DNA from 2 places in the Amycolatopsis sp. MEPSY49 genome. Region 1 is predicted to be linked to the other one. Evidence: riboswitches for the same ligand, from Rfam matches in the RefSeq annotation. Region 1 holds a riboswitch; the other holds the start of a gene.
What was found. Region 1 has a riboswitch for glycine ahead of gcvP (aminomethyl-transferring glycine dehydrogenase). Riboswitches for the same ligand answer to the same signal wherever they lie in the genome.
Positions count from the first base shown of each region.

Region 2: linked by a shared signal. The riboswitch ahead of gcvP (aminomethyl-transferring glycine dehydrogenase) and the one ahead of gcvP (aminomethyl-transferring glycine dehydrogenase) in region 1 are both predicted to bind glycine.

Region 1 covers NZ_JBDLYJ010000006.1:264,859-269,887, reverse strand. The annotation lists gene gcvP (aminomethyl-transferring glycine dehydrogenase) at 1-1,654, opposite strand, end outside; glycine riboswitch at 1,791-1,884, opposite strand; gene ABFJ78_RS27360 (helix-turn-helix domain-containing protein) at 2,032-3,324, opposite strand; gene ABFJ78_RS27355 (hypothetical protein) at 3,396-3,593, shown strand; gene ABFJ78_RS27350 (3-oxoacyl-ACP reductase) at 3,590-4,357, opposite strand; gene ABFJ78_RS27345 (aldehyde dehydrogenase family protein) at 4,357-5,029, opposite strand, start outside.
Region 2 covers NZ_JBDLYJ010000002.1:702,346-707,374, reverse strand. The annotation lists gene ABFJ78_RS12400 (NAD-dependent epimerase/dehydratase family protein) at 1-23, opposite strand, end outside; gene gcvP (aminomethyl-transferring glycine dehydrogenase) at 68-2,944, opposite strand; glycine riboswitch at 3,113-3,211, opposite strand; gene ABFJ78_RS12390 (MerR family transcriptional regulator) at 3,254-3,832, opposite strand; gene ABFJ78_RS12385 (TetR/AcrR family transcriptional regulator) at 4,111-4,743, shown strand; gene trxA (thioredoxin) at 4,724-5,029, opposite strand, start outside.

The sequences.
Region 1 (5,029 bases):
GCTGCAGCGACACCTTGTCGTAGCCGGTGACCTCGGCCAGCCACTCCGCGAGCTGAGCGACGAGGACGTGGTAGCCCTCGGCGTCTTCGGCCGGGGCGAACGGGTGGATGCCGGCGAACTCACGCCAGCTGATCGGCTCCATCTCGGTGGTGGCGTTGAGCTTCATCGTGCAGGAGCCGAGCGGGATCATGCCGCGGTCGAGGGCGTAGTCCAGGTCGGACAGCCGGCGCAGGTAGCGCAGCATCGCCGTCTCGGAGCGGTGGGTGCCGAAGACCTCGTGGCCCATGAAGCCGCTCTCGCGGGCCAGGCCGTACGGCAGCGCGACGCCGTCGGTGACCTCGGCTTCGACGCCGAACGCCTTGAGCACCTTCGCGCTGATCGCGGGGGTGCTGACCTCGTCGAAGGCGACGCGGACGTGGTCGGCGTCGACGTGGCCGAGGTTGATGCCCTGGGCCCGCGCGGCCGCGTGGACCTCGGCGGCCTGGCCGGGAACGTGCGCGACAACGGTGTCGAAGAAGGACTCGTGCACGACCTCGACGCCGGTCTTGCGGAGAGCGTCGGCGAAGCCCGCGGCGAGACCGTGGACGCGCTGGGCGATCTTCTTCAGGCCGTCCGGACCGTGGTAGACCGCGTACATCGCGGCGAGCACGGCCGGGAGCACCTGCGCGGTGCAGATGTTGGACGTAGCCTTCTCGCGGCGGATGTGCTGCTCACGGGTCTGCAGCGCGAGGCGGTAGGCGGAGTTGCCGTCGGCGTCGACCGAGACGCCGACCAGGCGCCCGGGCAGCGAGCGCTCGAGTCCGGAGCGGACGGACATGTACCCGGCGTGCGGGCCGCCGTAGCCGAGCGGGACGCCGAAGCGCTGCGTCGACCCGGCGGCGACGTCGGCGCCGAACTCGCCGGGCGAGGTGATCAGGGTGAGCGCGAGGAGGTCGGCGGCGACGGTGAACAGCGCGCCCGCGGCCTTCGCCGACTCGGAAATCGCGTGGTAGAAGCCGCGGCCGCGCAGCACACCGGACGCGCCCGGGTACTGGACGACGACGCCGAAGAAGTCCTCCGGCAGGCCGGTGAGCAGGTCGCGGACCTCGACCTCGATGCCCAGCGCCTCGACGCGCGTCCGCACGACGGCGATGGTCTGCGGCAGGCACTCCGCGTCCAGGACGACCTTGTTCGACTTGGACTTCGACGCGCGGCGCATCAGCGTGACGGCCTCGGCGACGGCGGTCGACTCGTCCAGCAGCGACGCGTTCGCGGTGGCCAGGCCCGTCAGGTCGGCAACCATCGTCTGGAAGTTGAGCAGCGCTTCGAGGCGGCCCTGGGAGATTTCCGGCTGGTAGGGCGTGTACGCGGTGTACCAGGCCGGGTTCTCGAGGACGTTGCGGCGGATCACGCCGGGCGTGACGGTGTCGGAGTAGCCGAGGCCGATCATCTGCGTCATCGGCCGGTTGCGCGCGGCGAGGGCGCGCAGCTCCGCGGTGGCGTCCTCTTCGGACGCGGCGGGCGGGAGGGTGAGTTCCTTCGTCGCGCGGATCGCGGTCGGGACGGCGGCGCCGACGAGGGCGTCCAGGCTGCCGTAACCGCACTCGGCCAGCATCTTCGCGCGTTCGGCCTCGGACGGGCCGATGTGGCGGGCGTCGAACTGCGTTGAAGTGATGGGGAGCTCCTCGGGCCTGGGCACACAACGGTGCGCTGGGAACTCCCCCTCTGTCATGGCACCTGAGAGTTTCACCGTGGGAGACACGGCTTTCACCTTGGGTGAGGCGCGGGTGCGCCTGCTTTCCAGAGTGGCCTCGCGCGAAGCGGTAACAGGTACCTGAGAGATTCTGGGGAGTTTGCTCCTTCGGTGCCCCACCGGCTTCGTGGGGGCTCTCCCGCCTCGGCTCTACGGCCCGATCTGCAGTTGTGACGGCCACCGTACCTGCCGGGTTCGAGGTCCGTCTACTTCACCCGGGCAACGCCACAGTGATCCTCGACCGGCCCTCGACGACGTGAATGACTCATTCATGTCGCCAGGTGACATGAATGAGTCATTCACGTCGTTTCGGCGACCCGGCGGACCACCTGACCCGCCAAAACCGGTGGGCGGCGGACCCGGCCCGAGGGCAGGACCAGGCGTTTCAGCGGGCCACCGACCGGCACCGGCGGGTGCCCGGCGCCCAGCAGCACCTGCTCGACGATCTGCTCGGCGAGCCACGCCACCGTGTCGTTGAGCCGGTCCAGCGAGGGGTGGTCGCCGTCGAAGACGTCCTCGTCGGCGAGCGTCACCTCGAAGTACGCGCAACCCGGCGGGACCGAGATCGTCTCCTCGATCGCCCGCGCTCCCTCCATCGGATCGTCGAACCCGGCTTCGAGCAGCGGCTCGCGGTAGATCCGCGCAGCGCGGGCCCGCATGCGGGGGCCGTAGCGGACGACGACCGGGAGGCGGCCGGTCAGGTCCGGCACGGCCAGGCCGTGCAGCAGCATGATCGGCGGCACCGAGTGCACCAGCCGCGGCGCCGGTTCGGCCAGCTCGCGGGCGGTGATCCGGACGCGGTCGGCCATCGCGTCCGGGAGGCCGAAGTAGCGGAAGTCGACGTTGCCGAACCCGAGCCCGTCGGCGACCAGGGAGGCCAGCAGCTCGCCGTAGCCCCAGATCGGCGACAGCACCACGACCGGCGGCGCGGCGACCACCGGCGACGGCGCGGGCGGGCGCGTCCCCTCCTGCTCGGGCACCTGGATCACCAGCCGCGGCGGCTCGTGCCAGTCGTGCACCTCGGCGACCCGCCAGTAGAGCCCGAGCGGGCGCCACAGCTCGCCGAGGATGTCGTGCTCGATGATGCGGCGCACCTCGGCGTCGTCGTGGGGGAAGTCCCGCGGAGGGACGATCCCGACGTAGTGGTGGTAGGTGACGTGGACTTCGTCGCCGCGGGTGGCCGAGCGGATCCGCATCTCCCAGTCGATCGGCGACGCCGCGATCGCGTTGGCCACCTGCGTGCCGGGCGAGGAGTAGACGAGCGCGGTGGCCTGCCGGAGGAACTGCCCGGCCTGGTCGATGCCCTCCCGCAGCGCCTTCGCCGCCTGGGCGACGTGGACCGGCGACGCGAGCGCGTCCGGCAGCACGCCGGCGACGCGCAGCAGCTCGGCCTCCCCCAGCCCGGTGACCTCGGCGAGCTGCGCCCAGTGGTCGAAGACGGTCACCTTCGGCGCGTGCCGGTGTTCGATCCAGCTGCGCAGCGTCGACGTCGGAACGCCGATCCGGCGGGCGGCCTCGTCGAGGGAGAGCCCCCTCGCGCGGATGCCCGTCCGGACCGCTTCCGCCCACTCGTCGGCGCGCCAGTGCGTCACCTCACAAAGCTAACGAAACCCGCTAGCTTTGCGCAGGGACGAATCGCCCACGCGCGCCCGAAGCTGTGAGCATGACCACCACCATCATCGCCCTCACGCTCATCGTCGGCGTGCTGACCTTCGCCGCCGGTGCCTTCCTCGCGTCCGAGATCGCCGTCCGCGTGCTGCGCCGTCGCGAAAAACTCGTCTCCGAAGAGCGCAAGAAGCTCAACGCCGCCTGGAACTACCTGCGGGAGGTCTACGGCGTCAAAAAACCGACCAAGCGTTAGAGCGGGGTGACGTACGCGCCGGAGATGCCGCCGTCGACCAGGAACTGGGACGCCGTGATGAAGCTGGCGTCGTCGCTGGCCAGGAACGCCACCGCCGCCGCGATCTCCTCGGGCTCGGCGAACCGGCCGACCGGCACGTGCACCAGCCGCCGCGCCGCGCGTTCCGGATCCTTCGCGAACAGCTCCTTCAGCAGCGGCGTGTTCACCGGTCCCGGGCACAGCGCGTTGACGCGGATGTTCTCCCGCGCGAACTGCACCCCGAGCTCGCGGCTCATCGCGAGCACGCCGCCCTTGGACGCGGTGTAGGAGATCTGCGACGTCGCCGCGCCCATCACCGCGACGAACGACGCCGTGTTGATGATGGAACCGCGGCCCTGCCGCTGCATGTGCGGCAGGACGGCCTTGCAGCAGTGGTACACCGACGTCAGGTTGACGCGCTGCACCCGCTCCCAGGCGTCGATGCCGGTGGTCAGGATGGAGTCGTCCTCGGGCGGGGAAATCCCGGCGTTGTTGAACGCGACGTCGACCGAGCCGAACTGCTCGACCGTGCTGTGGAACAGGTTCTCGACCTGCTCGGCGTCGGTGACGTCGGTCTGGATGAACGCGCCGCCGATCTCGTCGGCCACCGCCTTGCCCTCGGCCGGGGTCAGGTCCGCGATGACGACCTTCGCGCCTTCGCTCGCCAGGCGGCGGGCCGAGGCGAGCCCGATGCCGCTCGCGCCGCCGGTGATGATCGCGACGCGGCCTTCGAAACGCTGGACCATTACTCCTCCGTGCTGAGAAAGACGTTCTTGGTTTCGGTGAACGCCGCCGCGGCGTCGGGGCCCAGTTCGCGGCCGAGGCCCGACTGCTTGAAGCCGCCGAACGGCGTCCAGTAGCGCACCGAAGAGTGCGAGTTCACCGACAGGTTGCCGGCTTCGACGCCGCGCGCCACGCGGAACGCGCGGCCGGCGTCGCGGGTCCAGATCGACCCGGACAGGCCGTATTCGGTCGCGTTGGCCATCCGGATCGCGTCGGCCTCCTCCGCGAACGGCAGGACGGCGACGACCGGGCCGAACACCTCCTCCGCCACGGCGGGGTGCCGCAGGTCGGGCGGGGTGAGGACGGTCGGCGGGAACCAGTAGCCGGGGCCGGCGGGCGCGTTGCCGCGGAACGCGACGGGCGCGTCGTCCGGCACGTAGGACGCCACCTTTTCCCGGTGCTCGGCCGAGATCAGCGGCCCCATCTCGGTCTTCTCGTCGCCGGGGTCACCGACGACGACGCCGTGCACCGCGGGCTCGAGCAGCTCCATGAAGCGGTCGTACGCGCTGGCCTGCACCAGGATCAGCGATCGTGCGCAGCAGTCCTGGCCGGCGTTGTCGAAGACGCCGTAGGGCGCGGTCGCCGCGGCCTTCTCCAGGTCGGAGTCGGCGAACACGATGTTCGCGTTCTTGCCG
Region 2 (5,029 bases), on a different contig from region 1:
TCAGGACCGTGCGCATTCGCCATGGCGTCAACCTACCTCCCGTTCCTGTGCAGACCACGCGAAGCCGTCAGGCGAACGCTTCCGGAGGCGGGCACGAGCAGACCAGGTTGCGGTCGCCGGCCGCGCCGTCGATGCGGCGGACCGGGGGCCAGACCTTCGTCTCCGCCGGACCCGCCGGGAACACCGCGATCTCACGGCTGTACGGCCGGTCCCATTCACCCGCGACGCAGCGCGCCGTGTGCGGGGCCTGCCGCAGCGGGGACTCGGCCAGGTCCCACTCCCCCGCCGCGACCCGGTCGATCTCCGCGCGGATCGCGATCATCGCGTCGCAGAAGCGATCCAGCTCGGCGAGGTCCTCGCTCTCGGTCGGCTCCACCATCAGCGTGCCCGCCACCGGGAACGACATCGTCGGGGCGTGGAGGCCGTAGTCGGCCAGGCGCTTGGCCACGTCGTCGACCGTGACGCCGGTCGCCTTCGTCACCGGCCGCAGGTCGAGGACGCATTCGTGCGCGACGAGCCCGCCGTGGCCCGCGTACAGCACCGGGAAGTGCTCCCCGAGGCGGCGGGCGACGTAGTTGGCGTTGGCCACCGCCACCAGCGTCGCCCGGCGCAGGCCTTCCGCGCCCATCATCCGGACGTACGCCCACGAGATCGGCAGGATCGACGCGCTCCCCCACGGCGCCGCGCTGACCGGCCCGACCCCGGTCGCCGGACCGGCCGCCGGCTGCAGCGGGTGGTTCGGCAGGAACGGCGCCAGGTGCGCGCGGACGCCGATCGGCCCGACGCCGGGTCCGCCACCGCCGTGCGGGACGCAGAACGTCTTGTGCAGGTTGAGGTGCGAGACGTCCGCGCCGAACCGGCCGTACTGCGCCACGCCGATCAGCGCGTTCAGGTTGGCGCCGTCGACGTACACCTGGCCGCCCGCGTCGTGCACCAGCGCGCACACCTCGCCGACGGTGTCCTCGTAGACCCCGTGCGTCGACGGGTAGGTGATCATGATCGCGGCCAGGTCGGCGCGGTGGTCGTCCACAGTGGACCGCAGGTGGCCGAGGTCGATGTTGCCGTCGTCGTCGCAGCGGACGACGACCACCCGCAGGCCGGCCATGACGGCGCTCGCCGCGTTCGTGCCGTGCGCGCTGGCCGGGATGAGACAGACGTCCCGCTCGCCTTCGCCGCGCGACCGGTGGTACGCGCGGATGGCCAGCAGCCCGGCGAACTCGCCCTGGCTGCCCGCGTTGGGCTGCAGGGAAACCGTGTCGTAGCCGGTGATCCGCGCGAGCCACGCGCTCAGGTCGGCGACCACTTCCAGGAGGCCGGCGGCGTCCTCGGCGGGCGCGAACGGGTGCAGGCCGGCGAACTCCGGCCAGGTGACCGGCTCCATCTCCGCGGTGGCGTTGAGCTTCATGGTGCACGAGCCGAGCGGGATCATGCTGCGGTCGAGGGCGACGTCGGAGTCGGCCAGCCGCCGCAGGTAGCGCAGCAGCGCGGTTTCCGAGCGGTGGGCGTGGAACACCGGGTGCGTGAGGAAGGCGCTGGTGCGCCGCAACGGGGCCGGAAGCGCGTCCGCGGTGTCGGCGTCGAGACCATCCACATCGGACACCGAAACGCCGAACGCCTTCCACACGCGGGAAAGCCGTTCGCGGGTCGTCGTCTCGTCGCAGGCGACGCCGACGTGGTCGTCGTCGACGCGCCGGAGGTTGACCCCGAGGTCACGGGCCGCCGCGACGACCGCGTCGGCCCGGCCCGGGACCGCGGCGGTGATCGTGTCGAAGAACTCGCCGTGCACGACGTCGACGCCGCCCTCGCAGAGGCCGGCCGCCAGCACGGTGGCCATCCGGTGGGCACGCAGCGCGATGCCGCGCAGCCCGTCCGGCCCGTGGTACACCGCGTACATCGACGCCATCACCGCGAGCAGCACCTGCGCGGTGCAGATGTTCGACGTCGCCTTCTCCCGGCGGATGTGCTGTTCCCGCGTCTGCAGGGCGAGCCGGTACGCGGGCGCGCCGTCGGCGTCCTTCGAAACACCCACGAGCCGGCCCGGCAGCTGCCGCTCGAGGCCCTGGCGGACGGCGAGGTAGGCGGCGTGCGGGCCGCCGAAGCCGAGCGGGACGCCGAACCGCTGCGTCGACCCGACGGCGACGTCGGCGCCGAGCTCGCCGGGCGGCCGCAGCAGGGTCAGGGCCAGCGGGTCGGCGGCGACGATCACCGCGGCGCCGTGCTTCTTGGCGTCGGCGATCGTCAGGTCCAGCTCGCGCACGGCGCCGGACGCGCCGGGGTAGGCGAGCAGGATCCCGAAGAAGTCGCCGCCGAGCCCGAGGCCGGTCAATCCCTGGGAGAGGTCCTCGACGACCAGTTCGATGCCGAGGGGCTCGGCGCGGGTCCGGAGCACGGCGAGAGTTTGCGGGAGCGTGTCCTCGTCGACGACGAACCGGTTCGACGACGACTTGCCCGCGCGGCGCACCAGCGTCATGGCTTCGGCGGCCGCGGTGGCTTCGTCGAGCATCGAGGCGTTGGCGACCGGCAGGCCGGTCAGGTCGGCGACCACGGTCTGGAAGTTGAGCAGCGCTTCGAGCCGGCCTTGGGAGATTTCCGGCTGGTAGGGCGTGTAGGCGGTGTACCAGGCGGGGTTCTCGAGCACGTTCCGCCGGATCACGGGCGGCGTGACGGTGTCGTGGTAGCCGAGCCCGATCATCTGCGCCATGGGCCGGTTCCGGCCGGCGAGCTCGCGGAGTTCGGCGAGCGCCTGGGCTTCGGTGGCGGCGGGCGGGAGTTCGAGCGGCTGGGCGGACTCCCGCAACGACGACGGAACGGCACGCTCGGAGAGCTCGTCGAGAGAAGCGACGCCGATGACGTCGAGGATGCGGTGGAGGTCTTCCGGGCCGGGCCCGATGTGCCGGTCGGCGAAGGGAAGTCCCTGTTCCAGGGAGGCGAGTGACGGTTCCACAACAGCCTCCTGGGGACGCGAAGCCGGACCGAGACAACGATGTCTCGGCCTCCCCACTCTGTCCGTACCCGCGAAGCAGGCGCCTGAGAGTTTCGCCCGTAGTTCCCGGGCTTGCACCGTCGGCGGGGCCATCAGGTTGTGTCCTGACGACCCGCTTTCCAGAGGCGTCTCGTCCGCGCGGTCCAGGGTGCCTGAGAGGTTCCGGGGAGGACTTGCTCCTTCGGCGCCGAGCTCAATATGAGGCTCGGACTCTCCCGCGCGGATTCGTCGACCGCACGGATGACTTTACTCCGTCCGCCGCAGCGGTGATCACCCGGTCCGGCGGGCGTTGCGGCGCTGGGTCAGCTCGTCCGGCTGGTGGGTCTCGACGACGCCGCCGTCGGCGCGTTCGGCCGGGAACTCGTGGATGGTGCCGCTGATTTCCTGCATGGCGCCGCTGACCGCGATGCCGAAGACGCCTTGGCCGCCCTGGAGCAGGTCGACGATCTCCTCCGGCGAGGTGCACTCGTAGACGGTGGTGCCGTCGGAGAACAGCGTCACGCGCGCGAGGTCGCGGACCCCGCGGACGCGCAGGTGGTCGACGGCGACGCGGATGTTCTGCAGCGAGACCCCGGTGTCCAGCAGCCGCTTGACGACCTTGAGGACAAGGATGTCCTTGAACGAGTACAGCCGCTGCGAGCCGGAGCCGTGGGCGGTGCGGATGCTGGGTGCGACCAGCTTCGTCCGGGCCCAGTAGTCGAGCTGGCGGTAGGTGATCCCGGCGATCTGGCACGCGGCCGGGCCGCGGTAGCCCACCAGCTCGTCCGGCAGCGAGTTGTCGGGGAACAGCTCACCCTGCTCGCCACTCGCGACCTCAACAGGCTGCTTCTCGGAACCAGCCTCGACCACGCAAGCCTCCCCTCGCCCGACCTGGCGGCCGGCGAATGACAGCCGGACGGTCCCAGGAGCGGGACCCGCCGGAGATCAACCGCCGCGGTCCGGCCCCAGACCGTTGATGACACCGTGGCGATTTACCTCCTTCGACGGTAAGCGCCCGGACAGTGCCGGTCAACGCGACGCGCGGCAAGCCTCAACGGTCGGCTGAGCCTTTGCACCGTTCGCCGTACCCCCGGACCGGTGGTTCAAACCTCTTGCGCCGTTTTACTCAGCCGAGTAACTTTTTACTCATGCAAGTAAACACCGACCTCATGGCGGAACTGGGGCTCAGCGTCACCGAGGCGGCCCGCCGCGCGCAGATCATCGGGGCGACCATCGGCGTCCTCGCCGACCTCGGGTACCGCAGGACGACGTTCGCCAAGATCAAGGAGCGGGCCGGGCTCAGCAGCACCCGGCTGATCTCGTACCACTTCACGAACAAGGCCGGCCTGATGCAGGCCGTGCTGAGCACGGTGGTCGAGACGAAGAACGAGTTCCTGAAGGAGCGCACCGGCGGCGGGCTCGACCCCGCCGACCGGGCCGGCTACCTGCGGGCCCACATCGAGACGTCGATCGCGTTCCTGCGCGCGTACCCCGAGTGCGTCCGCGTGCTGACCGAGCTGTCGGCCAACGCCGACGACGAGGACGGCTGGGTGATGACGAAGGTGCTGGTCGACGACATGCGCGTGCACGGCCTCGCCCGCCAGCTCAAGCAGGGGCAGGCCGAAGGGGTGTTCGGCGAGTTCACGCCGGAGGTGATGGCGATGTCGATCGCGCAGGCGATCGACGGGGTGGCCGCGGCGTACGCGGCCGACCCGTCGCTCGACCTGGAGAACTACGGGCGCGAGGTGGCGGACACCTTCGTCAAAGCGACGGCACCGTGAGGGCGCGGTCGAGGCGCTCTTCGATGCGGGCCTTCGGGAACGCGCCGACGATCGTCTCGACCGGCTCGCCACCGCGGAACAGGATCATCGTCGGCAGGGACATGACCTGGTAGGAGCGGGTGGTCTCCGGGTTCTCATCGGCGTTGATCTTGCGGACGGCCAGCTTCCCGGCCCGCTCGGCGGCCAGCTGCTCCAGCACCGGGCCGACCATCCGGCACGGGCCGCACCAGGTGGCCCAGAACTCGACCAGCACCGGGACGTCGCTGCCGACGACCTCCGCGAACGT